DNA from 3 places in the Salinicola sp. V024 genome. Region 1 is predicted to be linked to each of the others. Evidence: predicted binding sites of a transcription regulator. Region 1 holds the regulator's gene; each other region holds the start of a gene.
The links. The regulator sigma-54, encoded in region 1, starts transcription at its own class of promoters, with help from an activator protein. The targets are predictions, from matches to a motif close to TGGCACNNNNNTTGCTNT.

Region 1 (10,502 bases):
GGGCTCGGACGGCGGGGTCCAGCGCGATGATGCGTTCGCCCAGCGCCTGTAGCTCCTGCATCTCGCGTTTGAGCTGGCTTCTGCTGGGCGGCACGTCATCCTCGAAAGGCGTGTCGTTGTCCGATTTTCTACCCATGATCTTGACCCTGGCGACGAATGAGAGCCGCAGTATATCAGCGTGATCCGGCTCGCCCACGTCTGGCGTCCGTTCGATGCGCGAATCCGTGCTGATGGCGTCGCTGGCCGAGGTCTTCCTGACCGGAAACGCTGTGATTGTCGCCGTCGTCCGACCCGTTTTTCGATCAGGTTTTTGACTGTGATGTCTATGATCCGAGTTTTACGAATCAGGAGTTTGAGATGAGCCAAGCCTTCAATGCCGAGGCGCAGCAGTCGCGTCTCGAAGAGCGTGCCAGCATGGCGTTGGACCTTGCCGCACAGATGGGCGCGGATGCCTGCGAGGTCGGCGCCAGTGTCGATCAGGGCCTGGGCGTGAGCGTACGTCTCGGCGAGACCGAAACCGTGGAGCTGTCTCGCGATCAGGGTATCGCGGTCACGGTCTACGTCGGCAATCGCAAGGGCAATGCGTTGTCGTCGGATGCCGGCGATGCGTCCCTTCGCGCAGTCGTCGAAAAGGCGATCTCGATCGCGCGTTACACCGGCGAAGATCCGGCCTCGGGCCTAGCCGACGCCCGGCTGATGGCAACCGACTTGTCGGATCTGGATCTGCATCACCCGTGGGCGCTGAGCACCGACGAGGCGATCGAGCTGGCGCTGCGTTGCGAAAACGCCGGACGCGAGCGGCCCGGGATAACCAACTCCGAAGGAGCGAGCCTCTCTTCCTCCGAGGTGGTGACGGTGTATGCCAACAGCCATGGCTTCCTCGGCAGCAAGCGGGGGACGCGACATTCGCTCTCCTGCCTGCTGATCGGCGGCAGCGGCGACGCCATGCAGCGCGATCATGATTTCACTACCGCGCGCAAGTCTGCCGATCTGGCAAGCCCGGAATCGGTGGGCATCAGCGCGGCGGAACGCACGCTACGCCGCCTGGGCGGCCAGCGGCCGAAGACCGGGCGACTACCGGTACTGCTGGCACCGGACATGGCACGCAGTCTGGTCGGCAATCTACTCAACAGCATCGCCGGGGGCGCGCTTTACCGGGAGTCCTCGTTTCTCTGCGATCAACTGGGCGAGACGCTGTTCCCCGAGTGGTTTTCGCTGGGCGAGCATCCGCAAGAGATCGGTGGCATGGCGAGCGCGGCGTTCGATGGCGACGGCGTGGCCACCCGCGACAACGTGTTCATCGATCGCGGCAAGCTGGCGAGCTACATGCTGTCGGCTTACAGCGCTCGCCGGCTGGGGCTTGAGACCACCGGCAACGCGGGCGGAGCGCGCAACGTGCGCATTCAGGCGCCGACGACGCCGCTGGAGAGTCTGATGCAGCAGATGGGCACGGGCATTCTGGTGACCGAGATGATGGGGCAAGGCCTCAATCCGGTGACCGGTGACTATTCGCGCGGTGCGGCCGGCTTCTGGATCGAGAATGGCCGGATATCCCACCCTGTCGAGGAGTTCACGGTGGCAGGCAACCTGCGCGACATGTTTGCCGGCCTGCAGGGGATCGGCGATGACATCGATCGGCGCGGCAGCATCCAGACCGGCAGCTGGCTGCTCGATTCGATGACGATCGCGGGGCAGTAGAGGCTGGAGCTACGAGCTACGAGCTACGAGCTACGAGCTACGAGCTACGAGCTACGAGCTACGAGCTACGAGCTACGAGCTACGAGCTACGAGCTACGAGCTACGAGCTACGAGCTACGAGCTACGAGCTACGAAAAAAACGTCAGCGACGCCGTCGCTGACGTTTTTTTCTGGCAGAAGCCGGCGGCTTGCGGCCTCAGGCGTCGAAGCGGTCCTTGATATAGGTGATCTCGGTGCGCCCGTGAGCTGCCGGCGTCCCATCCTCGCCTAAATTGACGAAGACCATTCTGTCGATCGTCAGGATGCTCTTGCGCGTGATCTTGTTGCGAACGTGGCACTCCAGCGTGATCGAACTAGTGCCAAAATGGGTGGCAGTGATGCCGAGCTCGATGATGTCGCCCTGGCGGGCGCTGGAGACGAAGTTGATCTCCGAGATGTATTTGGTCACCACCTGGGCGTTACCCAGCTGAATGATGGCGTAGATCGCGGCCTCTTCGTCGATCCACCGCAACAGACTGCCGCCGAATAGCGATCCGTTGGGATTGAGATCTTCGGGTTTGATCCACTTGCGGGTATGGAAGTTCATCGGCATCTCCTGTTTTCGATAGCTGGCACGCTCTGGCAGCTGGCGCGTCTCGGTCTCTTCGAGAGGCTTCGCTATCTTGCCTTTACAGATAAAATACGGTTGCCAGTCCCAGGAAGGCGACGAAGCCCACGACATCGGTGATGGTGGTCAGCAGGACGCCGCCGGAGAGCGCCGGGTCGATCTTGAACTTCTTGAGCAGCACCGGGATCAACGTGCCGGCGAGGGTCGCGACGGTCAGATTGATCACCATCGCCATGGCGATGATCTCGCCCAGCCGAATGTCGTCGAAGCGAAACACCGACATCGTCCCCACGACGACCGCCCAGATCAGGCCATTGGTCATGCCGACGAGCAGCTCGCGAACCAACAGCCAACGAACGTTGGCGCCGGAGACGTGGCCGAGCGCGATGCCGCGAATCATCACGGTCAGGGTCTGGGAGCCGGCGATGCCGCCCATGCTGGAGACGATCGGCATCAACACGGCGAGCGCGGCGATCTGCTGAATCGTATCTTCGAAGAAGCCGATGGCGATGGAAACGATGGTCGCGGCGAGCAGGTTGATGCCCAGCCAGACCGCGCGTCGGCGGCTGGTTCTCAGTGCTGGCGCGAAGGTGTCCTCGTCTTCGTCCAGACCCGCCATGCTCATGACCTGGTGCTCGGCGTCCTCGCGGATGACGTCGACCACGTCATCGATAGTGATGCGGCCGAGCAGCTTGCCGTCGATACCGACCACCGGCGCCGATATCAGATCGTGCTTCTGGAACAGGGTGGCGACGTCGGCGTCCGACGCGATGGCCTGGATCGCGTGAAAGTCGGTCTCCATGACCTCACGCACCAGCACCGAAACGTCCGATACCAGCAGGCGGTTGAGCGATAGAATGCCGATCAGCTCGTCGCGACGCGTGACCACCAGCAGCGTATCCGTGGCATCGGGCAGGCGCTCGTGGCGGCGCAAATAGCGCAGCACCACATCCAGCGTGATGTCCGGGCGGATCGTGATCGCGTCCGGGTTCATCAAGCCGCCGGCGGTATCCTCGGGATAGGAGAGGACGGCCTCGACCCGCTGGCGCTCCTGTGCCTCCATCGACTGGAGGACTTCCTGGATGACGGTGTTGGGAAGTTGCTGCAGCAGGTCGGCGAGATCGTCGACATCGAGACCTTCGGTGGCCGTCAGCAGCTGTTCCGCGTCCATGCGGTTGAGGAATTCGATCTGGACGTCATCGCCCAGATACTGCAGCACATCGCCGTGGAGGTCGGGATCCAGCAAACCCCACAGGATCTCGCGTTCCTTGGGCGGCGTGGACTCCAGCAGATGCGCGACGTCTACCGGCGCCAGCCCCCGATTAAGCATGCGCCTGGCCTGGTCCAGTGCGCCGCTTTCGAGGGCTTCGTTGAGCTTGGCCAGCCGAGGCTGCAGTTTTTCGGGATTGGTGCTCATCCTGAACGGTCATCCTTGAGCGACTGGCGGTAGGATGAGCATTCTACCATCGTCGAAAAAAATGACGAGGATGTAGAACACTGTTCACGAATGGGTCGGAAGCGTGAGCGCTATTCGTACTCGTGAAAACGCGCCTCGAACAGCGCGACGATCGCCTCCATGGCAGCCTCTTCCTCGTCGCCGTCGGTTACCACGGTCAATTCGGTACCGCAGGGGGCGGCGAGCATCAACAGGGACATGATGTTGGCGGCGTCCGCGCGGCGTTCGCCATGGTGGATGGCGACGCGAACGGAGAACGGCTGGCAGCACTGCACCAGCTTGGTGGCGGCCCGGGCATGCAACCCGCGGCGGTTGGTCAGACGAAGTTCACGTGTTGGCATCGTGCTCGGATGATCCTGCCTCATTTGACGGCGCAGCCAGCGATACCGACGCCGTCGAGAGTTCGGTATGAATACCGAGCTCGCGATGACGAAGCCGGGTATCGACGGCTTCATGATGGAAATGGTGAGCCAGCCGCTCGATCAGATAGACCGAACGATGCTGGCCCCCTGTACAGCCGATCGCCAGCGTCAGGTAGCTGCGATGACTGGCCAGGTAGGCCGGTAACCAGCGATCGAGCCAGGCGTGAATGTCGTCGGCCATGGCGTGAACGTCGGGATAGGACTCCAGAAATTCGATGACCGGTTGGTCGCGGCCGTCGTAGGTGCGAAGGCCGGGATCCCAGAACGGGTTGGGCAGACAGCGTGCATCGAACACCATGTCGGCATCCAGCGGCACGCCGCGTTTGAAACCGAAAGACTCGAAGGTCAGGGTCAGGCGTCCGCCGCGGTGGCTGGCGACCTGTTCGCTGATCCGCCCCCGTAGGTCGTGTACCGATAATCCGCGGGTGTCGATCACTAGGTCGGCCATGCGGCGAATCGGTGCGAGATACTCCTGCTCGTGATCGATGGCCTCGGCCAGCGTCATGTCGTTACCGCGAGTCAGCGGATGGCGTCGACGGGTGGCCGAGTAGCGCTCGAGCAGGATCTTGGCATCGGCGGTCAGATAGACGACCTGAGTGTCGATGCCGCGCTCGCGCACCGCCTCCAGCAGGCCCGGAAAGCGCTCTAGCGACTCCGGGAGGTTACGGGCATCGATGCTGACCGCAACATTGGACCGCGAGGGCGGCGCGCCGCGCAGCTCGTCGATCAGCGGCGCCAGCAGATTGGCCGGAAGGTTGTCGATGGCGTAGTAGCCCAGATCTTCCAGCGCCTGCAAGGCGATCGATTTTCCCGATCCCGAGAGGCCGGTGATGATGACGAGCTGCATGGTTTGTCCGTCCTGATTTAACCGTCGTCGCTGCTGTGATGGCGGATGGCGTCGACCAGCGCATCGTGCAGCGCGGCCTGCGTCTCGACCTGACGCAACTGCTGGCGGACGCTGCTCTGGCTCATGATGCCGGCGACTTCTGCCAACAGCGAGAGATGGGCTTCATCGGCCTCTTCCGGCACCAGCAGTACGAACACCAGGTCGACCGGTTCGCCATCGATCGCATCGAAGTCGATCGCATCCTCCAGGCGCATGAAACCGGCCACCGGCACCTTGCAGTGAGGGCTGCGCGCATGAGGGATGGCAACGCCGTGACCGATTCCCGTGCTGCCCAGCCGCTCGCGGCCGATCAGACGACTGAAAACTTCCTGGCTATCCAGGCTGGGTGTGTTTTGGGCGATGAAGGTGCTGAAGAATTCCAGCAGACGTTTTTTGCTGCCCCCCGTGACCCCGTAAAGGGTACGTTCGGGGGGCAGAATGCTTTCCAGTGTCATCATCAGGCGTTAACGGGCGCCAGCGCCTTGGGCGCGGGCTTGTGCCTTCTCTTTGTGTTTGACCAGTTGACGGTCGAGTTTGTCGGCCAGCGAATCGATGGCGGCGTACATGTCGGTTTCGCTAGCCTCGGCGTGTAGATCGGCGCCAGCGGCATGCAGGGTACAGGCAGCCTGTTGACGCTCCTTCTCGACACTCAGGGTGACCTGAACATTGGTGATGTTGTCGTAGTGACGCTCCAAACGAACGAGCTTCTCTCCAACATAGTCCCGTAGGGCGTCGGTCAGCTCGACGTGGTGGCCGGTAACGTTCACTTGCATGGCACGCTCCTGTTGCGGCAGATGGCACTTCGGATTGTAACCCTTTTCAGGGCACTGCAAAGTCATCGTGATCGATCTGACGTAGATTGGCGAGCGTTGGTTGATCTTCCGCTCGGACTCAAGCCAGACGTTTGCGTTCGCTGGAGGAGGGAATGCCCATGGCTTCACGATATTTGGCCACGGTCCGCCGGGCGACGCAGATTTCCGACTGGGCCAGCAATTCGACCAGTTTGCTGTCCGAGAGCGGCTTTCGCGGTGGCTCCTCGCCGATCAGCTTCTTGAGTCGGGCGCGAATCGCGGTACTCGAATAACTGTCGCCATCGCTTCGCTGGCCACCGACCTGACTCGAGAAGAAGTACTTCAATTCGAAGACGCCGCGAGGCGTGTGGATGTATTTCTGGGTGGTGACGCGGGAAATCGTCGATTCATGCAGTTCGACGCTGCCGGCGATGTCGGCCAAGATCAGCGGTTTCATGGCTTCCTCGCCGTGGGCGAGGAAATCGACCTGACGCGACATGATCTCGCGGCCGACGCGCAATAGGGTGTCGTTGCGGCTGGAGAGGCTCTTGAGCAGCCAGCGGGCCTCCTGGAGGTGCTGACGCAGGAAGGTGTTGTCGTCGCTCTTGTCGGCGCGTTTGATCAGCGCTGCGTAGTCCGGCTGGATGCGCAGGCGCGGCAGCGATTCGGCGTTGAGTTCGATACGCCAGCCCTCGGGGGAGGGCGTGGCGACGAGATCGGGAATCACGTAGTGGTCGCGACTGGTATCGAAGCGCTGCCCCGGGCGGGGTTCGAGCGTGCGAATCAAGGCGATGACGCAGTCGAGTTCGTCTTCTTCCAGGCGCAGGCGCCGCATGAGCAGGCGTCGGTCGTTGCCGGCCAGTGCCTCCAGAAACTGACGTACCAGCCGCTTGGCCTGGGGCAGCAGCGGCGTTTCGCTCGCCAGCGCGCCGAGCTGAAGCAGCAGGCATTCGCGCAGATCGCGGGCGCCGACCCCGGTGGGATCGAACTGCTGTACCCGCATCAGGACATGCTCGAGGTCCGCCGTGCTGACGCTTTCGCCGCGCTGGGCTCGGAGGCCGGCGGCGAGCTCGTCGAGTGAGCCGGTGAGATAGCCGTCGTCACCGATGGCGTCGATCAGGCATTCGCCCAGCTCGCGCTCGCGGCCGTCGAAATCCCCCATCGCCAGTTGCCATGACAGATGGTCGTGCAGGCTGGTGGCGATTGCATTGCGGTCGAAATCCGGCGCGTCTTCGCTGCTACTGCCGTTGCCACTGAGCGAGCCCGCGTTGGCATCCTGGTAGGTGTCGCTCCAGTCGCTGTCGAGCGCCAGTTGGTCGGGAATATCGCTTGCCCATTCGTCCTCGGGCGCTTCCTGAGACTCTTCTTCGGAACAGGGCTCTTCGGAATAGGGCTCTTCCAGCTCCAGCATCGGATTGGATTCGAGGGCTTGCTGGATCTCCTGGCAAAGGTCGAGCGTCGACAGCTGCAGGAGTTGAATCGCCTGCTGAAGCTGAGGCGTCATGGTCAACTGCGTGCCGACTCTAAGTTGCAGCGAGGGCTTCATGGACATGGTGAGGCGATCGTCACAATCAACGAGAAGGGGACTACGTTACTGACTGATCGGGTGGCGTGCAACGACTTATGCAGGAAAACGATGCAAGAAACATGCCAGTGGCTCGCATCAGTTGGTGCCGGTTCGCAAGGCGGTCATAGCCGGAACTCGTGGCCCAGATAGACGTCACGCACGCGCTGATTGTCGAGAATGGCGTCCGGACGACCTTCCGCGATGATCTGGCCATCGCCGACGATATAGGCGTTATCGCAGATATCGAGCGTTTCGCGCACATTGTGATCGGTGATCAGCACGCCGATTTCGCGGTCACGAAGCTGGCGGACGATACGTTTGATATCGCCGACCGAAATCGGATCGACACCGGCAAAGGGTTCGTCGAGCAGCACGAAGGCGGGCTCGGTAGCCAGTGCCCGGGCGATTTCCACGCGGCGACGTTCGCCACCGGACAGGCTCATGCCGAGGTTGTCACGGATGTGGTCGATATGAAAATCGTTGAGCAACTGCTCGAGATGATGGCGGCGTCCGGCGCGGTCCAGATCCTTGCGGGTCTCGAGGATGGCCATGATGTTGTCGGCCACGCTCAGCTTGCGAAAGATCGAGGCCTCCTGCGGCAGATAGCCGATACCGGCGCGGGCGCGGTCGTGCATCGGGGCGCGACTGAGGTCGTGATCGTCGATATGGACGCTTCCCGCATCCGCCTTGACCAAGCCGACGATCATGTAGAAAGACGTGGTCTTGCCGGCCCCATTGGGGCCCAGCAGGCCAACGATGCTGCCCTGACGCAGGGTCAGGCTGAAATCATGGACGACGCGGCGTCCCTTGTAGCTCTTGGCCAGATTGGCGGCCGTCAGCGTTTTCATTCGGTCGTTCCTTGTCACGGCACAACGCGGGGCAGAGCAGACCGTCGCGATCGCGACGGAGATCGGCATCTGGCCCGCTCACTTCGAAATCAGGTCTCGAGCACCCTCGGGATCCGGGCGCGGTCGAGGTGCTATTGGGACGATTCGCGCGGGGTCAGCGTCATGCGGACGCGGCCGTCGCTGTTGCCGTCGCTGTCCTGGCTGGCGCGAGCCTGGACGCGGCGTGAGTCGAGATAGTACTCGACGTAGGCACCGTCGAAAGTATCGCCGCCCTGGTGCAGTTCGGCGTTACCGATCAGCTCCACCCGCCGTTCTGCGGCGTGATAGACCACGGTATCGCCCCAGCCCTTGACCAGTTCCTGGTCGGCCCCCGGCTTCTGTTCGAGATAGGCGCGCTCGCTGCCCCCGCCCTTGGCGGTGACCTGGCCGACCTGACCGTTGTCGGCGCGCTGGATATCGACCCGCGCAGCCTTGAGATGCATGCTGCCCTGCTGCATGTCGACACCGCCGGTGTAGACGGCGGTACCTTGACGGTCATCGATATCGAGCTGGTCCGCCGCGATCTCGATCGGCGCGCTGGCGTCGCTTTCCAGCGCGTTCGCCGAGAAGCTTGCGATGCCCAGCGTCGTCAGCACCAGAAGTTGGCCGAGTTCTCGCCTCATGATCCTTGATCCTTGGGTTGCTGTGACTGGGATTGCTGTGGCAGGCGACCCTGCACGTTGTCGGTCAGGCGCATACGATCTTCATCGATCCAGGCATCGAAGCGGTCGCCACGCATGCTCTGGTCATGCTGACGCAACACGGCGGATGTGTCACTCCAGACATGCGCCTTGCGGCTGTCGTAATGCAGCGTCCGGGTCTCCAGGCTCCAGGCCTGTTCCGGCTGTACCAGGCGCGCGTCGCCTTCCAGCGTCAACTGCTCGCCGCTACGATTCATGATGCCCGTGTCACTGGTCACCTGCCACTGGCGCTGCTGGTCATCGGTCAGGTAGCCATGAGGGGTCTGGGTGCGAATGATGTCATCGGCCGGGGTATGCACCAGGCGAGGCGTTTCCAGCCGTTGGTAGGCACGGCCCTGCTCGTCGTAGCGGGTCATGCTGGCATCCTCGAGGTAGTAATCGGGTTCGCCCGCGGTATTGCCGAGAGTTTCTCCGCTATCGTTGTCCCCGCGCTGGTCCAGATAGGTCAAGCCACCCCCCAGTGCCAGCAACAGTACCAGCAGGCCGAGGCGGCGCCACCAGGGAGACTGAAATCGGGTCGTCTTGGCCACGGATTCTCCTCGTGTGGGTCGATTGGATCATGATCGGCTATCTAGGATAGCGGTCGTATTCGTCGAGCGTGCATTCATCGAGCGGCAATGATCGGCGCTTGTCGATGCTCTGATCGGTGTCGTGATCGACCTGATGATCTACGCTTGGGTCCATGATTCGATAGATGGCTCGATAGATGGTGCGATAGATGCCCGAATGGGCGACGCGCTCGGCGGGTCCTCCGCGCTTTGACGCCGCATGGTCTTGACGCCGCGTAGTTCAGATCACGCCGCTTCTCAGCAGATCATGCATGTGCAGCGCGCCGACCGGAATACCGTTCTCGACCACGGCCAGCGCGGTGATACGGTTGTCTTCCATGATCCGCACCGCTTCGGCAGCCAGCATCTCCGGTGTCGCCGTCTTGCCGCCGCGAGTCATGACGTCGTCGACCCGGAGCAGCGTGAAATCGCCGCGCTGATCGAGCGTTCGACGGAGATCACCGTCGGTATAGACACCGGCGAGCACGCCGTGTTCATCGACGACGCAGGTAAAGCCCATGCCCTTGAGTGTCATCTCGAGCAGTGCTTCTCTCAGCGGGCTGCCAGTGGCGACGCGAGGCAGGCGGTTGCCGTCGTGCATGAGATCGGCGACCCGCAGTAACAGACGTTTGCCGAGCGTGCCGCCGGGATGGGAAAGCGCAAAGTCCTCGGCACTGAATCCACGGGACTCGAGCAGTGCCAACGCCAGCGCATCGCCCATGGCCAGGGCGGCGGTCGTGGACGAAGTTGGCGCCAGATCGTGGGGGCAGGCTTCGCGAGAAACGCCGACATCGATATGCACGTCACTGTAGCGGGCCAGCGTGGAGGCCGGCCGGCCGGTCAGACTGACCAGCGGTGCGCCGAGGCGTTTGAACAGCGGCAGCAGGCCGGTGATTTCCTGGGTCTCGCCCGAATTGGACAGGGCAATGACGACGTCCT
Region 2 (10,502 bases), on a different contig from region 1:
CAGCGCCAGACCGGCAACGACAATGCCACTTCCGAGAAGCAGGCGATGGCTTTCGCCAAGGAAGTCGCCGGCTACCTGCGCGACGCGCGAACCCAGGGCAAGGCCGACAACTTCGTGCTGATCGCCGCGCCTCAGTTTCTGGGTCAGCTGCGTGAAAAGCTCGACAAGCCGACTCTCGATTGCGTGACCCAGACGCTCGACAAGGATCTCTCGAAGGCCAGCGAAGACGAGATCGCCGCCAAGCTCGATTGATTCCGCTAGCCGGCGGTCCTTCTTTCAGGGGACCGTCGGCAGCTCGATCTCATCGCTACGTTGAATGCCGGCAGTCATCTCCCGGCACAGCCGTAGAAATTCTCGCATTCCGGTGGTCAGGTACTTCTGGCGGTGCCAGATGAAGGCGAACCGGCGCGTCAGATCCAGCTCGGGCGTGGCGATCGGCACCAGACTGCCGCGGCGAAAGGCGTCTCTCAGTGCCAGCCGCGAGACGCAGCCGATGCCGAGGCCGGATTCCACCGCCCGCTTGATCCCTTCGGTATGTTCCAGCTCCAGCAGAATGTTGAAGCGGCCTCGCCGGTGGCGCATGGCGTGCTCCAGCGTCCGGCGCGTCCCGGAACCTACCTCGCGCATGATCCAGGCCTCACGCAGTAGCCGTTCGACATCGGCGCTGCCCTCGCTCGCCAGCGGGTGGCGTGGTGAGCAGAACACGGTGAGGTCGTCTTCGATCCACGGTTGAATGACGATATCGTCATGCTGGCAGTCGCCTTCGATCAGCCCCAGGTCCAGCTCGTGCAAGGCGATACGCTCGACGATGGACGCGGTGTTGCGGACCTGAAGCCTGACCCGGCTTTCGGGGTAGCGTTGCATGAAGTCGCTGATCAACAGCGTCGCCAGATAGTTGCCGATGGTCAGCGTGGCGCCCACTTCCAGTGAGCCGATGCCGGATTGTCCCTGCAGCAGCTCCTCGATCTCCTCGCCCCGATCCAGCAACGCCACCGCCTTGGGTAGCAGCTGAAAACCCAGCGCATTCAACTTGAGACGCTTGCCGAGCCGATCCAGCAGCTGGCAGTCGAACTGCTTTTCGAGCTCCGACAGAGCGGTGCTCGTCGCCGACTGCGACATCGACAGCGTCTCGGCGGCGCGAGACACGCTCTGCTGCTGAGCGATGGCCACGAACACCTCGAGCTGACGCAGGGTATAGCGCATGCCGGCATCCTTTATCGGTTCTGTGGATATAGGTTATCCAAATAATCCACTTAACAGAATACCGCGTTTTTCTTATAGTTCGACCATCTACTCGGCATCTCGGTTATGCCTTTTCGCTATTATCGTTCGTCGTTATCGCAAGGACCCGATCATGAGCAAGTTTGCGTTGGAAGAGGTGTTGAGCGTTCATCACTGGAACGACACGCTTTTCAGTTTCCGCACCACACGCGAGCGCAGCCTGCGGTTCAAGAACGGGCAGTTCGTCATGATCGGCCTGGAAGTGGACGGCAAGCCGCTGGTGCGCGCCTACTCGGTCGCCAGCCCCAATTACGAAGATCATCTCGAGTTCTTCAGCATCAAGGTGCAGGACGGCCCGCTGACATCGCGTCTGCAGCACCTGAAGGTCGGCGACCAGATCATGGTCAGCCGCAAGCCGACGGGTACGCTGGTCTGTGACGATCTGCTGCCGGGCCGCAACCTGTACATGCTCTCCACCGGCACGGGTCTGGCACCCTTCATGAGTCTGATCCAGGATCCTGAAGTCTACGAGCGCTACGAGAAGGTCGTGCTGATTCACGGCGTACGCTCGGTCAGCGAGCTGGCCTACGCCGACTTCATCTCCAGGGAGCTGCCGGCGCACGAGTACCTGGGCGACGAGATCCACGAGAAGCTGGTCTACTACCCGACGGTGACGCGCGAGGAGTTCCACACCATGGGGCGTCTGACCGATCACATTCGCAGTGGCAAACTGTTCGAGGACACCGGCCTGCCGCCGCTGGACCCGAAACAGGATCGGGCGATGATCTGCGGCAGCCCGGCGATGCTCGAGGAGACCAGCGGCCTGCTCGACGAGCTGGGCTTCGCCATTTCGCCGCGGATGGGCGAGCCGGGTGACTACGTCATCGAGCGCGCCTTTGTTGAAAAGTAAGGTCGAGAAGTAACCCTAGTCACGAGCTACGAGCTACGAGCTACGAGCTACGAGCTACGAGCTACGAGCTACGAGCTACGAGCTACGAGCAAAAGCAAAAATCGGTTTCGAGTTCCGAACGAAAGATGCCAGCGACGATATCGTCGCTGGCATCTTCTCGTTCAAGGGCAGCATTCTGATTTTCGCGGCTTGCGGCTTGCGGCTTGCGGCTTGCGGCTTGCGGCTTGCGGCTTGCGGCTTGCGGCTTGCGGCTTTAGACGGCGTCCTTGCCGGTCTCGCCGGTACGAATACGGATGACCTGCTCCAGCGGCGAGACGAAGATCTTGCCGTCGCCGATCTTGCCGGTGTTGGCCACCTTGGTGATCGCGTCGATCACCTGGTCGCTCATGGAGTCGTCGACGGCGACCTCGAGCTTGATCTTGGGAAGGAAGTCGACCACGTATTCGGCACCGCGGTAGAGCTCGGTGTGGCCCTTCTGACGACCGAAACCCTTGACCTCGGTCACGGTGACGCCCTGCACGCCGATCTCGGATAGAGACTCACGCACGTCGTCCAGCTTGAACGGTTTGATGATGGCGGTAACCAGTTTCATGGAAGTTCTCCTCGCATGCGATAGGCGGATGATGTGCGCTCAAGTCTTGGAGTGGCCTTACGGATGCCATACGACTGTTAGTTTAAGCATACACCGCCGATCGCGGGAATTAAAAAAGGCCCCCCGAAGGGGGCCAGGGGAGCACGCCAGCTCACTCGGTGTGTCGGCTCACTTCTTGCCGACGTTGAATTCAGGATAGGCTTCCATACCGCATTCCGCGATATCGACGCCTTCATATTCTTCTTCTTCGGAGACTCGGATACCCATCACTGCCTTGATGATGCCCCACACGATCAGGCTGGCAATGAAGGTCCAGGCGAAGATGGTCACGATTCCCAGCAGCTGCGCAGCGAACGTCGCATCACCGTTGGAGAAGGGCACCGCGATCAGGCCCCAGATGCCAACCACGCCGTGAACCGAGATCGCGCCGACCGGATCGTCGACCTTGACCTTGTCCAGCGTAACGATCGCGACGACCACCAGCAGGCCGCCGACGGCGCCGATCAGTGTCGCGCCAAGGGCGGTGGGAGCCAGCGGCTCGGCAGTGATGGCCACGAGGCCAGCCAGCGCGCCGTTCAGCGCCATGGTCAGGTCCGCCTTGCGGAACCACAGCTTGGCCAGGATGATCGCGGCGATGACGCCACCGGCAGCGGCCGCATTGGTATTGACGAAGACCTGGGCGACGGCATTGGCTTCACCGACATTGGAGACCATCAGTTCGGAGCCACCGTTGAAACCGAACCAGCCCAGCCACAGGATGAAGGTGCCCAGCGTTGCCAGCGGCAGGTTGGAGCCAGGAATCGCGTAGATGGCGCCGTTCTTGCCATATTTGCCCTTGCGTGCGCCCAGCAGCAGCACACCGGCGAAGGCGGCTGTCGCGCCACACAGGTGGACCACACCGGAACCGGCGAAATCCTGGAAGCCGGCTGCGTCGAGGAACCCGCCGCCCCATTTCCAGTAGCCCTGAACCGGATAGATGAAGCCGGTCATGACGACGGCGAAGAGCATGAACGCCCACAGCTTCATGCGCTCGGCAACGGCGCCGGAGACGATCGACATGGCAGTAGCAACGAATACGACCTGGAAGAAGAAGTCGGAGCGAGCGGAGTAGTAGACATCGCCGCCGCTGGACATCACGTCGTCGACGCTGTGTTCCGCACCGATCAGGAAACCCAGGTTGGGGAAGAAGCCGCCGCTCTCGCTCGAGTACATGATGTGATAGCCGACCAGCAGATACATGGTGCAGGCAATGGCGTAGAGAACCACGTTCTTGGTCAGGATCTCGGTGGTGTTCTTGGCACGGACCAGCCCCGCCTCGAGCATGGCGAAACCGGCCGCCATCCACATCACCAGAGCGCCCGTCACCAGGAAGTAGAAGGTGTCGAGTGCGTAGGAAAGTTGAACCACTTGATCATTCATTCTTTTGTCTCCTCGTTCCGCGCCGTCAAACGGCGTCGGCCCCGCGTTCCCCGGTTCGAATCCGGATCACATCTTCGAGTGGCGTGACGAACAGCTTGCCGTCGCCGATCTTGCCGCTGTTGGCCGCATTGCGAATCGAGTCCAGCACGCCATCGACGCGCTCGTCGTCGACGGCAACCTCGACCTTCACCTTCGGCAGGAAATCGACGACGTATTCCGCGCCGCGATAAAGCTCGGTATGGCCTTTCTGGCGACCAAACCCTTTCACTTCTGTGACGGTGATGCCCTGCACGCCGTTATCGGCCAATGCTTCACGCACATCGTCGAGCTTGAAGGGTTTAATAATGGCGGTGATGAGTTTCATCCCTTTACCTCTCCCATAGTCGAGTCGGCCCGTAGTCGAGTCGGCTTGCGCCCTTGGGGTATACGCATGACGCGTGCCATCTGAGGTTTAAGATATATAAATCAGCTATCTATCGTTATTTTTATGGCTTTTCGTGTTACCGCTACCGATCGTGCAACTCTGAATTGCACCAAAATAACGCACGTCTCTTTCGAGGCCGCACCTTTCGTGAGCAGCCGGATCTGGGCGGTCGAGCGCAGGCGTAACGGCACAACTTTGCGTATGCTGAACGGCAAGCCATCAAGGCATCCGACCCTCAAGGAGATAACGTCATGTCGGCACAGGATCGATTCGAACGTCTGACCAAGCAGCTGGGCGACAAACTTCACGGTGCGTCCCAGGCGCCGGGAGATATCCAGCGCAACATGCAGGGCGTGCTCCGCGGAGCGATCGAGCGCATGGAGATCGTTTCGCGAGAGGACTTCGACATCATGATGGAAGTGCTCCAGCGTACGCGTGAGCGCGTCGAAGCGCTGGAAGAGCAGGTCGCGGCACTGGAAAATACCCTGCAGAGCGAGCAGGCGGCGCAGCCCAGGGTAGAGCCGGTAACCCCGCCCGCGGACGACGTGGATGGCAGTGCTCACGGCAAGAAGCCCTGATCGAGCGCGGTCACGAAAATGTGTCATCGCTGGATGACGGACAATCGGGAAACCGCTTACCGGGGCCGACAATGGTCACCAAAGGTTGCGAAAACACGTAACAATATGTAGTTGTGTAGGTTGAGGAGGCGCCGCCCGGCGACTCTTTGGCCTGCGGCGACCGCCCAGGTGCCGACCTGGGAGACGACATGACCCTTGCCATCGTGCGCGCTCGCGCCAGCCTTGGACTCGAGGCGCCGGAAGTCTTGATCGAGGTTCACCTCAGCAACGGTCTACCGGGGCTGACGCTGGTCGGGCTTCCGGATGCCGCGGTCAAGGAGAGTCGCGAGCGGGTACGCAGCGCACTCATCAACGCGGGTTTCGAATTTCCCTCACGTCGCATCACGCTCAATCTGGCGCCCGCCGATCTTCCCAAGGACGGCGGGCGTTTCGATCTGCCGATCGCCCTGGGCATCCTGATGGCGTCCGGCCAGGTGCCGGTGGAATCTGCAGCGACCCTCGAAATCGTCGGCGAACTGGCCCTGGATGGCTCGCTGCGCCCGGTCACGGGCGTACTGCCCACGGCCTTGGCGGCGCGCCGGGCCGGGCGGGGGCTGATCGTTCCGCTCGCCAATGCCGACGAAGCGGCGCTGGCCGATGGCGTGGAGGTGTTCGCGGCGGGGCATATCCTGCAGGTGGTGGGGCATCTGCTGGGTCGGGAAAAACTCCCGGTGCACCAATTTGAGGCGCCCCATCAGTCGCGCGTGGCACCGCCGGACATGGCGGATGTCAAAGGCCAGCACCAGGCGCGCCGGGCACTGGAAGTCGCCGCCGCCGGCGGTCACAACCTGCTGCTGGCGGGACCGCCTGGCACCGGCAAGACCATGCTGGCGAGCCGTCTGGCCGGTATTCTGCCACCGCTGACCCAGGACGAATCGCTCGAGGTCGCCGCCGTGCGCTCGGTCTGCGGGCTGCCGATTCTGGAGCGTTGGGGCCAGCGACCGTTTCGTAACCCGCACCATACGTCGAGCAGCGTGGCGCTGGTGGGCGGGGGTTCGCGCCCGCGCCCCGGCGAGATATCGCTGGCGCACCAGGGCGTGCTGTTTCTGGATGAACTCCCCGAGTTCGACCGCCACGTGCTGGAGGTGCTGAGGGAGCCGATGGAGTCGGCGCAGATTCTGGTCTCCCGGGCCAATCATCAGCGCCGCTTTCCGGCCCGCTTCCAGCTCGTCGCCGCCATGAACCCCTGCCCCTGCGGGCACCTCGGCGACCCGCGCAAGCGTTGCCACTGCAGCGCCGCGCAGATCCAGCGCTATCAGTCGCGGCTGTCCGGGCCGCTGCTGGATCGCATCGATCTTCAGGTCGAGGTGCCGGCGCTACCCGCCACCCAGTTGACCGACCAGACGCCGGGGGAGTCATCCGCCAGTGTGCTGGAACGGGTGCTGGCCGCCCGCCGGCGCCAGCAGGCGCGAGGCTGGCTCAACGCCCGCCTGCCGGGGCCCGAGCTGGAGGCGGCGTGTGCGTTAACGACGGACGAGCGCCAATGGTTCGCCAGCGTGCTGGACCGGCTCAATCTCTCGGCGCGCGCCTATCACCGCGTGCTGCGAGTGGCGCTGACTCTGGCCGATCTGAGCGGCGAGGCGCGGGTCGGCAAGGCGCAGCTGATGGAAGCGATCGGCTATCGCCAGCTCGACCGGATGCTGAACGCCAGCGACCCCATGCGCGCCTGACGTCAGAAAACGGCGATCAGCTCTCGGCTCTCGGTCCTCAGCTCTCGGCTCGCAGCGCCGCGGCCAGCGTCTCCAGACGCCCCGGCACCAGCGCGTCGTCGAGTGCACTGATCCGCAGCACGTGGCCCAATGCCGGATGCGCCGGGCGGTGAATCAGCGTGCCTTCTGCCAGCAGGTTTCGATGAATCGCAGCGGCCTGCTCGGCGTCCTCCAACATCAGGGTGACGAAGTTGGTGGTACTGGGCAGTACCTCGGCCCCGTGGTTCCGCAACCAATGACTCAGCGCCTCGCGTCGATCGACCACTGCCGCCACGTGTTCGCGGGTTTCGTCGGGATGGGCTAGCACGGTCTCTGCGGCGGTCAGCGCCAGCGAGGAAACCGCGTAGTGAATCCTCACCTTCGACAGCATGGCGTGGGTTTCCGGCGTGGCAATGGCGTAGCCCACGCGCAGGCCGGCGAGTCCGTGGGCCTTGGAGAAGGTGCGCAGCCGGATCACCCCGGGCCAGGCGGCGTTGGCGGCCGGCGACCACGCATCGCCACGAAAATCATGGTAGGCCTCGTCGAGGACCAGGGTGCAGTCTTCCGGCAGACGATCCCGCAGCGCCACGACGTCGGCATCGCTGTGAAGATGGCCGCTCGGATTGTCAGGATTGGCGAGATAGACGACCCGGGCCCGCTCGCGGGTCGCCGCGGCCGCCAGCGCCTCGAGATCCGGCGCCAGATATCCCGGGCCGCAGGCGTACGCCACTTCGACCTGACGACAGCCTTGGCCGCGCACGAAATAGCTCCAGGTCGGGTAGGTACCGGCGCTGGTGATGACCGTGTCGCCCGCTTCGCACAGCGCCCGCAGCGCCAGCGCCATCAGGCTGTCCGCGCCCGCATCCACCAGCAGCGCGTCCATTGGCAGCTCCAGGCTTTCGACCAGCAGCTGGCGAACCTGCCACGCCTCGGCGTCGCCGTAGGTGCGGGCAAGATCGGCCACTTCACTGCCAAACCGTGCGGTCAGCGCCCGGTGGGGCATGTCCAGCCCCTCGTTGGAGCCGATGCGATGAGGGAGTGAATGGCCCAGGCGTCGCTCCAGCGCCTGCAGACCGGGGAACGGATTATGGGGGCCGTCCTGATTGACGAGGTGGCGGGCAAAGCGGGACATGGGCATCTCAGTCATGGCGATAACGGTTGCGACGGAAGATAGCAATTGACGATAGTCATCGAGAAGAGTCGAGGATAAAGGTCGATGCCAGCGAACGATCGTCGGCGTCTTTACGGTGCCGATCAGGACCCGGCTGGCAGGGCGTCGAGATCCACCGCGCCGCGGGCCTGCCACCGCCAGTGGGATTGTTCGTCCCCCGGTCGGGACAGATCGAACTGCAGATGATAGGGCTGCAGAATGCGGTCGCTCAGCCGCAGCGGCGGTGCTTCGGCGCTCAGTCGAGCCTGGAGCAGCCACTGTTCGCTGGTGCTCCGCGACATCGACGCGGGAGCCCAATCGAGTACGTGAGGGGCCTTCTCCTGACTCAGCAATCCCCGCGCCAACGCTTCGTTGAGCGCCTCGGGGGAGATCGGCAGAGTGGCGTCGACCTCCGCTGGACGCAGCAGAATCGTCACGGCCGAGGCGTTCTCGGCATCCCAGGGCGGGGCCTCGAGCAATCCTCTGGCCGCGCCGTCCGCCAGGCCCCGCAGCGCTCGCGTCTCCCGGTTACCCGGGGCGGGCTCGCCGAAGCCGGCGCAGCCGCTCAAAAGGATGAGCACCAGACCGGCCAGCGCCAGTCGGGTGAGCATCGGGCGGACAAGCCCCGAAGGGGTGATCCATGACCTCATGGCGCTGTCACAGAATCGGGTGGATGCGCGGCGGCGAAGCGGGTCAGAAAATCGTCGAGCGCCTCGAACAGGACGCGGCGAATCGGCTCCGCTTCGTTGACCAGGTGGTGACGGGCTTGGGGATGACGCACCACTTGAGCGCGCGGAAACTTGCGTCGTAGCGCCTTGAGGTTCCAGCTCCAATCCACGGTAAGATCCTGCTCTCCCTGCAGAATCAGCACCGGCAGCTCGCTGGGCGGGCGCTTCAGCAGCGTCGGCATCCAGCGGCGCATCGCGGTGACCCAGGTCAGCGCCAGGTGATCGTCCTGCAGCGGATCGTGAAGGCGTAAAAAGTCGGCAAAGTCGAGATTGGTGGTGTTGGCGCGATACTTTCGGGGAATGGTATCCACGAACGGACTGGCGATACGGTGTAGCCAGCGCGACTGGTTCCAGCCCCAGGGCCGAACCAGCGGCGCCAGCAACACCAGCCCTTGCCACGGCGCCTGCTCGCCGCGCGCCAGGGCGTCGGTAGCGACGATCGAAGCCCCCGTGCTCTGGCCGATCGCCAGCCATGGCCCCGGCGCCAGGTGTCGCTCGGCGATCTGGCGCTCGACGCTGTTGAAGCACTTCACGTAGTCGGTAAAGTCATCGATGGTGGCGCGAGCGCCGCTGGAAAGCCCGTGGCCGGGCAGGTCCCACATCACGACCTGCCAGCCGAGCGCCAGCAGACGCTCCAGCAGGTGGCCGTAGAGCCCCAGGTGGTCGAAATAGCCATGCACCACGAAGATCGTCCCGCGGGGAGCGGGCGGGGCCCACACCTGAGTCCACAGGTCGAAGGTCCGGCCCTGCTCGCCCTCGGCCTGCAGAAAGCCGGCGTGAAGTTGCAGATTGTCGTTGGCACTCAGCAGTGGCATCAGCCGGTAATGATCGAGATAGCCAGCGAGTGGCGAATCGGTGGGGGTTTCGATGTGCCGGAAGGGGCCGATAGCCTTGAGTCGTGAAAAGTCGAGCATGCATGTGTCTCCTGGTTCGACCATGCTACTCGTCGTGCGCGGCCGAGACCATGACATGACGCAGATGAGGCTCGGAGATCGTTACGGGAACTGGCGGGAGATGACGAAGCTGGCGGGGAGTGATGAAGCCGGCGGGGGTGACGAAGGTCGAGGAAGACAATTCGCGTCAGGCTGATTATTATCGGGGAACAGTTTTATGGAAATATTTTCCATAAATGAATTTCGGACACGGCGGCGAGAACAGGATGGCACGGCGAAAGGCTGGTACGTTGAAATGACGGCCGGAACGAGGTGCCGATGCTGCTGTCGTGACCTGATCGCTCATCGATCTGGAGACTGACATGACAACCGACAAGACAAAACGTAGCACGCATCATCGTCTGCAGGTAGCCACCGTGCTCGAGCGCTTCATCGTCGATGAAGCCTTGCCGGGCACCGGTATCGAGGCCGAGGCGTTCTGGACCGGCTTCGATGCGCTGGTGCACGATCTCGCGCCCCGCAATCGGGAGCTGCTGGCCGAGCGTGATCGTCTCCAGGCCAAGCTCGATGAGTGGCACCAGGCCAATCCGGGCAAGATCGAGGACATGGCGGCCTATCGCGCCTTCCTCAAGAAGATCGGCTATCTGGTCGATGCGCCGGCGAGCGTCGAGGCCACCACCACCAACGTGGATGCCGAGATCGCGCGTCAGGCCGGCCCTCAGCTGGTGGTGCCGGTCAACAACGCCCGCTATGCGCTGAATGCCGCCAACGCCCGCTGGGGCAGTCTTTACGACGCCCTCTACGGCACCGACGTGATCAAGGAAGAGGACGGCGCCGAAAAGGGCAGCGGCTACAACCCC
Region 3 (10,502 bases), on a different contig from region 1:
TTTTTTTACCCTGTCATTCAAAATTCAGTCGTTCGAATACGAGGGCGTCATTCTGGAAACTGCCCCGCCGATAGCCGATGAAGTCACGATGAAGGCCTCGACGCGGGTCGACAATCCTACCACTAAAGTTTGAGAAAACGACGATGACGCCCAAAGGCCCCACGACAGAACAATGAATGGTATGCATGACTGGCTTGAGCGCCCTTCATTGGCCGAATCGGCGACCAACCCGCATCATTAGCGGCCTCAGCATCGTCATGCCGATCATGCCGATGGTCCATCACGCGAGGAGATCCCATGTCGCAGTCGCATCCCCCATTCCGAGCCGATATCGTCGGCAGTTTTCTTCGCCCCGCGGCGCTGAAGACGGCACGTGCGCAATTCCAGCAGGGCGATATCGATGCCTCCGCCTTGAAGGCGGTCGAGAATCGCGAAATTCGCCACGTGGTCGAACAGCAGCAAGCCGCAGGACTCGAGGTCGTGACCGACGGCGAATTCCGTCGTGCCTGGTGGCACTTCGATTTCCTCGAACAGCTCGACGGCGTCACCGGCTATCAGGGCGATCAGGGCATCCAGTTCCAGGGCGTTCAGACGAGCGCCAAGCAGATCCGGGTCGACGGCAGGGTCGGCTTCAACGTCGCGCACCCGATGCTGGACGACTTTCGCTATCTGGCGAGCGTCGCCGACGTCATGCCCAAGATGACGATTCCCAGCCCCAGCGTGCTGCACTTCCGGGGCGGACGAAAGAAGATCGACAGCGGCGTTTATCCGAGTCTCGACGCGTTTTTCGCCGATACCGCCGACGCCTACCGCGACGCCGTGAGGGCGTTCTACGATGCCGGCTGCCGCTATCTTCAGCTGGACGACACCGTGTGGGCCTATCTCTGCTCCGAGAAAGAGATGCAGGCGGCGCGGGACCGCGGTGACGATCCCGATCAGCTGCAGGCAATCTACGCCGAGATGCTCAATCATGCCCTGGCCGACAAGCCGGACGACCTGTACGTCTCGCTCCACGTCTGTCGCGGCAATTTCCGCTCGACCTGGATCAGCGAAGGTGGCTACGAGCCGGTCGCCGAAACGCTGTTCGGCAAGGTTGATGTGGATGCGTGGTTCCTCGAGTACGACAGCGACCGTGCCGGCAGCTTCGATCCGCTGCGCTTCATTCCCGAAGGCCACCAGCAGGCCGTGCTGGGGCTGATCACCACCAAGATGGGGGAGCTGGAGAATCCGCAAGTCGTCAGGGCGCGCCTCGATGAAGCCACCCGGTTCGTCGACAAGCGCCAGCTCTGCCTGAGCCCGCAGTGCGGCTTCGCCTCCACCGAAGAGGGTAACGATCTCGCCGAGCCGGCGCAGTGGGACAAGATCCGGCTGACCCTGGAGATCGCCAACGCTTACTGGAACAAGGGCTGAGACACTGGAACAAGGGCTGAGACACTAAAGCCGGTCTCGGGGAGTACGCCACGAGCAGGTGCCGCATCTCCCCGAGTTCGACCGGCCAATCCCCCTCGGACAATCTTTTCAGCCGAGCCCTATCATCAGAGCTGATCGGTCAGAAGGGGCTCGCCGTCACTGAGACTCGCCATCCTCGTTGCGAATCAGCGACCCCAGCAGCCGACTGAGGAAGCCCTTGCGTTCGGGATCGGGCTCCTGCTCGATCAGCGCTCGGGGATCGATACTGCTGCGATCGACATGCACGAACGCCGCTTGAAACGGCGGCAGCGTCAGCCGGCTGTCACTCAGATGCGGCGTGAAGCCCGCCTGGAAGACGATCTCGCCGGCACCGGCCGGCAGGCTGGTGGATCGCGATTCGCTGGTCAGGTTGAAGACCGCCAGAATCGCCTGGTCGTGTGACACTCGCAGCCAGCCCAGCAGGTCGTCATCGAAGTCGCTCAGGATCAGCGTCCCGTCGACCATCGCCGACTGCGATTTGCGCCAGCGCAGAAACTCCCGCGTTACCCGCAGCGTACTGTCGGCATTGGCGAGCTGCCTCTCGACCGAGAGCTGACGATGATGGCCGTCCACCGGTAGCCAAGGTTCGACAGAGGTGAAGCCGCCCAGCTCACCGCTCGTCCACGGCATCGGCGTGCGACAGCCGTCGCGCCCCTTGTACTCCGGCCATAGCGCCAGGCCGTAGGGATCGACCAGCCGCTCGTAGGGCACATCGGCTTCCGGCAATCCCAGTTCCTCGCCCTGATAGAGGCAGATGCTGCCGTAGAGCGAACAGAGCATGACCGTCGCGACCTTGGCCACCAGCGGGCCGTGCTGTTCCAGATTCTCGTGCTGGGTCCAGCGCGACACGACGCGCTGGACGTCATGGTTGGAAAGCGCCCAGCACGGCCAGGCATCGCCCGCGTAATACTGGAAGTGTTCGATGATATCGCGCAGTCGCTGGGCACTGAACTCGGCATCGAACAGGTCGAAGGTGTAGGCCATGTGCAGACGATCATCGCCGATGGTGTACTCGACCATGCGCTCCAGCGGGCGGTCATCGGAGATCTCCCCCACCGTCATGGTCCCGGGATATTCGTCCATCAGCGCGCGTAGCTCGTTCAGGAATCCAATGTTTTCCGGCTGACTGATATCGAACTGGTGACGCTGCATCGAATAAGGGTTCGAGGCCGGAACGCTGGGCGTCTTGAACTCGCCGCTGCCGAGCGCCGGATTGTTCTGCAGCGCCTGGCTATGGAAGTAGAAATTCGAGGTGTCCAGACGAAAGCCGTCGACGCCCAGATCGAGCCAGAAGCGCGCGTTGTCGAGCTGCTCCTTGCGCACCGCCGGATTGTGAAAGTTGAGATCCGGCTGGCACGACAGGAAGTTGTGCAGATAGTACTGGCGCCGCCGGCTATCGAAGGTCCAGGCGCTGCCACTGAAGAACGACAGCCAGTTGTTGGGCGCCGTGCCATCCGGCTTGGGATCGGCCCAGACGTACCAGTCGGATTTCTGGTTGTCGCGTGAGCTGCGGCTCTGGATGAACCAGTGGTGCTGATCGGAAGTGTGACTGAGCACCAGGTCGATGATCACTTTCAGGCCCAGTCCGTGGGCGCGCTCGAGCAGCATCTGGAAGTCGTGGAAGGAGCCGAACATCGGATCGACGCCGCGGTAATCGGTCACGTCGTAGCCGAAATCCTTCATCGGCGACGGAAAGAACGGCGAAATCCAGATCGCATCGACGCCCAGCTCTGCCACGTAGTCCAGCTTGGCGGTGATACCGGGTAGATCGCCGATGCCGTCACCCCGCGCATCCATGAAGCTTCGGGGATAGATCTGGTAGATGACGCTGCCACGCCACCACTGGGTCGGATCGGACATAGAATTTCCCATTGGTGTCTTTTGATTCACGGCTTCGCAAGATAGCCAACGACGACAGCGCCCGGCGTTCGACCGGGCGTTGTCTTGCTTTCCAGGCACGAGGCTTCTAGCACGCAAGCCGCGCATTGAGCCGCCTTGGCGCGCCGACCTGCCAGTTGAGCGGCGTCGCGCAGGCGCTATTCGTCGGCCAGCGCCGGCAGAAGCACCTTCACTTTACGCGTCAAGGTGTTGCGTCCCCAACCCAGGAGTTCGGCCGCCTCGCCCTTGCGCCCGCCGGTGTGCTTCAGGGCGGTCTCGATCAGGATGCGCTCGAAATCCGGCACCGCTTCCTCTAGCAGGTGCGTATGACCCGAGGCCAGGGCTCGGTCCGCCCACTCCCGGAACGCGTTGCGCCAGTCCCCGCTCGGCGCTTCGCTGCCTTCGATGTCACGCAGCTCCGGCGGCAGATCGTCGACCAGCACTTCCCGGCCGGAGGCCATCACCGTCAGCCAGCGGCAGGTGTTTTCCAGCTGACGCACGTTGCCGGGCCAGGGCAGGCGCGTCAAATGCGTCTCGGCGTCCTTGGTCAGAACCTTAGGCTCCGCCGAGAGTTCCTTGGCGGCCTCGGCGAGAAAGTGCTGGGCCAGACGCGGAATATCCTCGCGGCGCTCCGACAGCCGTGGCAGATGCACGCGAATCACGTTGAGCCGGTGGAACAGATCCTCGCGGAAGCGCCCCTCCGTCACCAGCTTTTCCAGGTACTGGTGCGTCGCCGCGATGATCCGCACATCGACCTTGACCGGCATGTGACCACCCACCCGGTAGAACTCGCCGTCCGCCAGCACGCGCAGCAGCCGCGTCTGGGTATCGGCCGGCATATCGCCGATCTCGTCCAGGAACAGCGTACCGCCATCGGCCTGTTCGAAGCGCCCGCGGCGCTGAGCGGCGGCTCCGGTGAAGGCGCCCTTTTCATGGCCGAACAGTTCCGATTCCATCAGATCCTTGGGGATCGCGGCCATGTTGAGCGCGATGAACGGATGGCCGCTGCGCGGGCTGTGCTGGTGCAGCGCCTGGGCGACCCGCTCCTTGCCGGTGCCCGATTCGCCGTTGATCAGCACGGTGATGTGCGACTGCGACAGCCGGCCGATGGCCCGGAACACCTCCTGCATCGCCGGCGCTTCGCCGATGATCTCGGCGGAAAGCCCCTCCGGCATGGCGGCGGGTGAACGTCGTTCGCGGGCGTGCGCCACGCCCCGCCGGACTAGCGCCAGCGCATCGTCGACATCGAACGGCTTGGGCAGATATTCGAACGCCCCACCCTGATAGGAGGCCACGGCACTGTCCAGATCCGAATGCGCGGTCATCACGATCACCGGCAGGTCGGGATGCATCTCGCGGACCTTGGCCATCAGATCGAGCCCGTCGAGCCCCGGCATGCGAATGTCGGTCAGCAGCACGTCCGGCGGATGTCGCTCGATCGACTCGAGCGCGGCATCGGCCCGTTCGAACGACTGCACCTCGAGATCCGGTTGCGCCAGCGCTCTTTCCAGAACCCAGCGGATCGCACGATCATCGTCGACGATCGCGATACGGGCGACTTCAGTCATGGCAGTTCTCCAGCAGAACGGTGAATCGCGCTCTCGGCGACTTCGTCAATCGCTCGTCCACGGACGAGGACGAATAGAATCAGACTCACGACGGCGCCTCGAAAGGAATCAACAGACGAAACTCCGTCACTCCCGGATGGGATTCACACTCGATAAGGCCCTGATGCTGATGCAGGATCGACTGCGCGATCGACAGTCCCAGCCCGCTACCCTCGGCGCGCCCGGAGACCATCGGGAAGAACAGCGTCTCGCGAATGTGCTCCGGAATGCCGGGGCCGTTGTCGATGATCGCCACTTCACACACCAGTCGGTGGCGCTCGGCGCCCAGCGTGAACTGGCGGCGAACCCGGGTGCGCAGCAGCAGGCGCGGCTCGAGCGTGTCGAACTCCTCCATCGCCTGAACGGCATTGCGTGCGATATTGAGCACCGCCTGGATCAACTGGGGCTCGTCGCCGATCAGGTCCGGCACGCTGGGGTCGTAGTCGCGCTCGAAGCTCAGCTGATGGTGCTCCGCCTCGAGCAGCGCACGCACGCGCTCCAGTACCTTGTGCACGTTGAGCGGCTCGTGGTGAACCAGGGTGTTGGGGCCCAGCATGCGATCGACCAGATCGCGCAGCCGGTCAGCCTCTTCGACGATGATCCGGGTGAATTCGGTGAGCTGCGGGTCGGGCAGATCCCGCTCCAGCAGCTGCGCCGCACCGCGGATACCGCCCAGCGGATTCTTGACCTCGTGAGCGAGACCCCGCATCAGCACCTTGACCGTTTCCTGGCGCGCCATCAGCGCCTCCTCCCGCGAGATCCGCAACAGTCGGTCGCGCGGCTCGATCTCGAGCAGCAGTTCGCGGCTGGTGATCGGCGTCGCGGTGAAGTCCACCGTAATCACGTCCCCCGCGGCCAGTATCAGCGTGGCTTCGCGCTGAGTGTAGGGGTGAAACTCCTGCATGGCCTTGAGCAGGACCTGGCGAACGCTACCGTCCTCGCCGTTGAGGCACTCCAGCCACTGTCCCATCACCCGCGGCCGGCTGGCGGCCAGCAGCGCCTCGGCGGAGGGGTTGAGCCAGCGCACCTGAAGGCTGTCGTCGAGGAGTACGACGGCGGTCGTCAGATGCTCCAGCAAACGTTGATACATGCGTCGTTCCATCGTGGTGATCCGGTATGTGCTTATACAGTGCAAGAACCGCGCCACTCCCCGATTTCGCGCTGCTACGCGGAAGGCTCATTTGATGCAGGCGCGTCCCCACCCGATCTGATCCGTACTGAACGCCCTGGCGCTCATTCACCAAAATGGTGCAGTCACCCAGATCCCTGCCTGCCAATGGGGATCGATTTCACGGCTGCCATTATTTTTGGCGATTGGGATTGTTCGGGTTGGCCGGCAGATTGACGCTGGCCCGTTGCACATAGAGCGTGACCGCCGGCGTCGCCAGACGTACCCGCCCTTGCGCGTCGACCAGCTCGGCCTGCAACCGATGCTCGCCACGCTCGAGCTGACTCAGCGCGAAGACATTGGTGTGCATGGGTGACTGGCGCACTTCGCCATCGACCCGGAGCTGGACCCGATCGCCACGTTGCAGCGCCGGCTCGATCGCCAGCTGCACCTGAACGTTGCCGGCCTGGCCGGTGGGCAGCGTCTGCTCGTCATGCGGGCTGGAAATCGTGAAGCGCTCATAGTCGACCGCCGAGGCGGATGCCGGCGTCGGCTGGTCTGAGCGCGTGCGGATGTCGGGCGTGTCAGGGTCGACCACCGTAATCGGCTTGAGATCCACGCGATGCCCGGCCCGCGGCTCATCGCTGTAGACCACGTTACCGTCAGCGTCGACATGACGGTACACCGACGCCGCCTGGGCCGACGAGATAATCATCGGCAAGACAGGCATCGGCGAGACAATCACCGACGAGACAATGCCAGCCGCCAGGCCAACCCAGGTCCTCAAACCCAACATTCGTACCGACATCGCCACCCCTCCGTTATCGTCCGATATCTCCTATCGGCCAGGCACAACATCGGCTGAAAGCGCACGAACGTGACGTGCCACGAAAAAAGCCCCACCAGAGTGGGGCTTCCGTCAGGTCCGCGGGGCTATACGCTCAAGCCCGTTTAGACACTGTAATAGAGATCGAACTCGACCGGATGCGTCGCCAGACGCAGGCGCTCGACGTCTTCGCTCTTCAGCGCGATGTAGGCGTCGATCATCTCGTCGGTGAACACGCCGCCTTCGGTCAGGAAGGAGCGATCGGCGTCGAGTGCTTCCAGCGCCTGATCGAGGCTGGTCGCCACGGTCGGCACTTTCTTGCCTTCTTCCGGCGGCAGGTCATACAGATTCTTGTCCATGGCATCGCCAGGATGAATCTTGTTCTTGATGCCGTCGATCCCGGCCATCAGCATCGCCGAGAAGGCCAGGTACGGGTTGGCCGTCGGGTCAGGGAAACGCGTCTCGACACGCTTGCCTTTCGGGTTGGAGGTATACGGAATCCGAATGGACGCGGAACGGTTACGCGCGCTATAGGCGAGCATGACCGGCGCTTCGAAGCCCGGCACCAGACGCTTGTAGGAGTTGGTCGAGGCGTTGGTGAAGGCGTTCAGAGCACGCGCATGCTTGATGATGCCGCCGATGTAATAAAGCGCCATCTCGGACAGACCTGCGTACTCGTCACCCGCGAACTGGTTGGTGCCGTCTTTCCAGAAAGACTGGTGAACGTGCATACCGGAACCGTTGTCGCCCACCAGCGGCTTGGGCATGAACGTCGCCGTCTTGCCGTAAGCGTGCGCCACGTTGTGGATGACGTACTTCATTTCCTGAACTTCGTCGGCCTTCTTCACCAGCGTGTTGAACTTGACACCGATCTCGTTCTGACCGGCGTTGGCCACTTCGTGGTGATGCACTTCGACTTCCTGACCGATCGCCTGCAGCGTGTTGCACATGGCGCTACGGATATCGTGGAAGCTGTCGACCGGCGGAACCGGGAAGTAGCCGCCCTTGACGCGCGGACGGTGCGCCAGGTTGCCGCCTTCGACCTGACGGTCGGTGGACCAGGCACCTTCTTCGGACGAGATCTTGTACATGGAGCCCTCGATATCGGACTTCCAGTGCACTTCGTCGAAAATGAAGAATTCCGGCTCCGGGCCGAAGAACGCGGTGTCACCCAGGCCGGTGCTATTGAGATAGGCTTCGGCGCGCTTGGCGATGGAGCGCGGATCGCGCTCATAGCCCTGCATGGTGGCCGGCTCGATGATGTCGCAACGCAGCACCAGGGTGGAGTCTTCGGTGAACGGGTCGAGAAACGCGGTACCGTCTTCCGGACGCAGAATCATGTCGGACTCGTTGATGCCTTTCCAGCCTTCGATGGAAGAGCCGTCGAACATCTGGCCGTCTTCGAAGAAATCCGAATCGATGGCAGTGGCAGGGATCGTGACGTGCTGCTCCTTGCCCTTGGTATCGGTAAAGCGCAAATCCACCCACTTGACGTCGTGTTCTTCGATAAGGGCGAGGGTTTTCTCAGACATGTTGTCCTCCACTGTGAGCCATGGCTCGATTCGTTGGCGAATGACCAACACCGTTGTTTGGCGTACGTATGTGTGGCGTGCGTATTTTGTAGCATGAAGTCGGCACTCTTGCCCACGCGCACACCGTTTTTACATTGTCATGCAGAGAATGTGCCAAAATGAAGCAAAGCGGTGAAATGAAGCCGTAAGCGGATGATAAAAAAGACGATTCCCTACAGATCGAAAGCTTCATACGAGACTCACGGCCTTTCTATTGGCTTTCAGCCTAGATCGGTTGATTGCCTTATGCACCAGTTTGGCGCGCCTATAGAGTCAAATGCACCACAATGTCTCGCACGACTTCGCCCGGAAACTTTGCCCAAACGCGATCGGCAACGGATACTGTAGAGAGTATAGAAAGGCGCCGGAAGCGATGGCGATCAACGACTTCAGTAACGGAATTTCCCATGCCCAGGCTGGATCGTACACAGGACGTCGTACAACGCCTAAGGGGCCACTGGCGCCTCAATCTGAGTGAACCATTGTGGGGCCGCAGCGCCATTCTAGCCCTGCGCCGGGTGATGGCTGACGAAGCCGAGGCCCGCCTGCCACATCGATCCGACTGGTGTCTGGGCCCGGACAGCTTCCGGCAACTGCTGGAAAGTCTCACTGAAAGCGCCCAGATCGTCAGTCTGGAAAGCGCGTTGCACTTGCACCACGATCAACTGCCCCGGATTGCGCTGACATTCGACGGCGGCTGGCGCGACACGCTCAAACAGGTTTCGCCGACGCTGGAGCGGCTGGCGCTTCCCGCCAACGTGTTTCTCCCCTGCCCGGTCACCCAGCAGGCCTGGAGCAGCTGGCACGAAGTCATCGGCGAAGCGCTGTGGCGCAAAGATACCGCCGCTAGTGCGCACCGGCTGCTCGCCGACGCGAGCCTGCCGATGCCGCCGCTGGCCAACGGCCACCGCGACGAGCGTTACAGCCAGGAGATCAAGATCTACATCGATGAACTCGAACGGTCGCACGAAGGGGCCGCACTGGGCATGATCGCCGAATCACTGGGTAACGAACCGGCATTTACCGATCAGGCACTCGATGCGTTCAGCATCCGCCGTCTCGAACAGGGCGGACTCTTTCGTTTCGGCAACCTGATGCCGGCGCGCTCCACGCCTGGCAGTCTTCAGACGCTCCATCGACTGCGCGACAGTCAGCATCAGTTGGCGGTGCTGTGCCGCCAACCGCTGAACGTGGCGGCCTGCAACAGTGAGTTTGCGGACGAGGCGCTGACCAGACTGGCCGTCAACGCCGGCTTCGAGCGCGTCCTGACCCGCCGTGCCGGCTGGCTGGAGCCGCCGAACGACACCGTTCTGTTGCCGCGTTTTCTGATCACGCAACCGGTCGCCAACAGCCCGGGCCGGCTGTTCGACTGGTTGCTGGGCAAGCTGCCGAGCTAGCTCTCGCCGGGCAGGCCTTCTATCTCGAGTCGCGGCCAGCGACGACCCCACCCCTTGGCAACGACCCGACGACGAAACACCTCGCGATCCCCATGGCGCGGATTGTGGGTGACGCGTCCGGCCAGCAGCGACGCCAAACCCAATGGCGCGATCAGGTGAAGACCGTCATCGTCATCCAGCGTCACCCCCACCGCGGTTTCACACTCGACCCACACGCTCAGCGCTTCCTCTATAGAGGTGTAGGCAAGATGACCGTGTCGGCGATGCATACGGGCCTGATTCTTCACCGACCAGGGCAAACCGGTGGCGTCGATGAGGCTCGTTTCTTGCTGGCGATCGATCAGCGCGCTGGTCCTGGCGGGCGCGAAGTAGACCAGATCGATATCGTTGAGCGGTGTCGACGGCACATGGCCGTGCAGCCGATCCCAGACCAGATTGCGCACGAATCCGGCGGCCAGCCACCAGTCGGGCAAGCCCAGCGAACGCGCCTGGCGCAGCGCGCTCATGCGCCAGGCATCGGCGTGAATCCACTCGCACACTCTCTCGGCATCACCCATGAGCATCCTCGAACCACCGTGGCCGCCCTTGTCGATAGACACACCGCCGTATTGATCGATAGACATCGCCCTACCTATCGCTCTGGCTGGCGCCACGCGCGGAAATCGC

Region 2: the regulator sigma-54 is predicted to act here: its motif matches at 4,568-4,585, upstream of ACUN9V_RS14900 (P-II family nitrogen regulator).
Region 3: the regulator sigma-54 is predicted to act here: its motif matches at 8,539-8,556, upstream of glnA (glutamate--ammonia ligase).

Annotation. Positions count from the first base shown of each region.
Region 1 is NZ_JBQXYB010000001.1:622,814-633,315, forward strand. Features, by position in the region: gene yjgA (ribosome biogenesis factor YjgA) at 1-136, opposite strand, end outside; gene pmbA (metalloprotease PmbA) at 358-1,698, shown strand; gene ACUN9V_RS02830 (acyl-CoA thioesterase) at 1,895-2,284, opposite strand; gene mgtE (magnesium transporter) at 2,367-3,722, opposite strand; gene ACUN9V_RS02840 (HPr family phosphocarrier protein) at 3,833-4,102, opposite strand; gene rapZ (RNase adapter RapZ) at 4,089-5,030, opposite strand; gene ACUN9V_RS02850 (PTS sugar transporter subunit IIA) at 5,048-5,524, opposite strand; gene hpf (ribosome hibernation-promoting factor, HPF/YfiA family) at 5,534-5,842, opposite strand; gene ACUN9V_RS02860 (RNA polymerase factor sigma-54) at 5,961-7,412, opposite strand; gene lptB (LPS export ABC transporter ATP-binding protein) at 7,550-8,275, opposite strand; gene lptA (lipopolysaccharide transport periplasmic protein LptA) at 8,407-8,937, opposite strand; gene lptC (LPS export ABC transporter periplasmic protein LptC) at 8,934-9,545, opposite strand; gene ACUN9V_RS02880 (KpsF/GutQ family sugar-phosphate isomerase) at 9,805-10,502, opposite strand, start outside.
Region 2 is NZ_JBQXYB010000010.1:135,001-145,502, forward strand. Features, by position in the region: gene ACUN9V_RS14875 (baeRF12 domain-containing protein) at 1-252, shown strand, start outside; gene ACUN9V_RS14880 (LysR family transcriptional regulator) at 277-1,203, opposite strand; gene ACUN9V_RS14885 (ferredoxin--NADP reductase) at 1,355-2,131, shown strand; gene glnK (P-II family nitrogen regulator) at 2,385-2,723, opposite strand; gene ACUN9V_RS14895 (ammonium transporter) at 2,892-4,142, opposite strand; gene ACUN9V_RS14900 (P-II family nitrogen regulator) at 4,168-4,506, opposite strand; gene ACUN9V_RS14905 (accessory factor UbiK family protein) at 4,818-5,144, shown strand; gene ACUN9V_RS14910 (YifB family Mg chelatase-like AAA ATPase) at 5,333-6,853, shown strand; gene ACUN9V_RS14915 (pyridoxal phosphate-dependent aminotransferase) at 6,891-8,003, opposite strand; gene ACUN9V_RS14920 (hypothetical protein) at 8,126-8,671, opposite strand; gene ACUN9V_RS14925 (alpha/beta fold hydrolase) at 8,668-9,663, opposite strand; gene ACUN9V_RS14930 (malate synthase G) at 10,005-10,502, shown strand, end outside.
Region 3 is NZ_JBQXYB010000013.1:60,106-70,607, forward strand. Features, by position in the region: gene ACUN9V_RS16330 (cobalamin-independent methionine synthase II family protein) at 298-1,410, shown strand; gene ACUN9V_RS16335 (alpha-amylase family glycosyl hydrolase) at 1,567-3,309, opposite strand; gene glnG (nitrogen regulation protein NR(I)) at 3,486-4,895, opposite strand; gene glnL (nitrogen regulation protein NR(II)) at 4,981-6,024, opposite strand; gene ACUN9V_RS16350 (DUF4124 domain-containing protein) at 6,236-6,850, opposite strand; gene glnA (glutamate--ammonia ligase) at 6,994-8,400, opposite strand; gene ACUN9V_RS16360 (polysaccharide deacetylase family protein) at 8,847-9,836, shown strand; gene ACUN9V_RS16365 (nucleotidyltransferase family protein) at 9,833-10,459, opposite strand.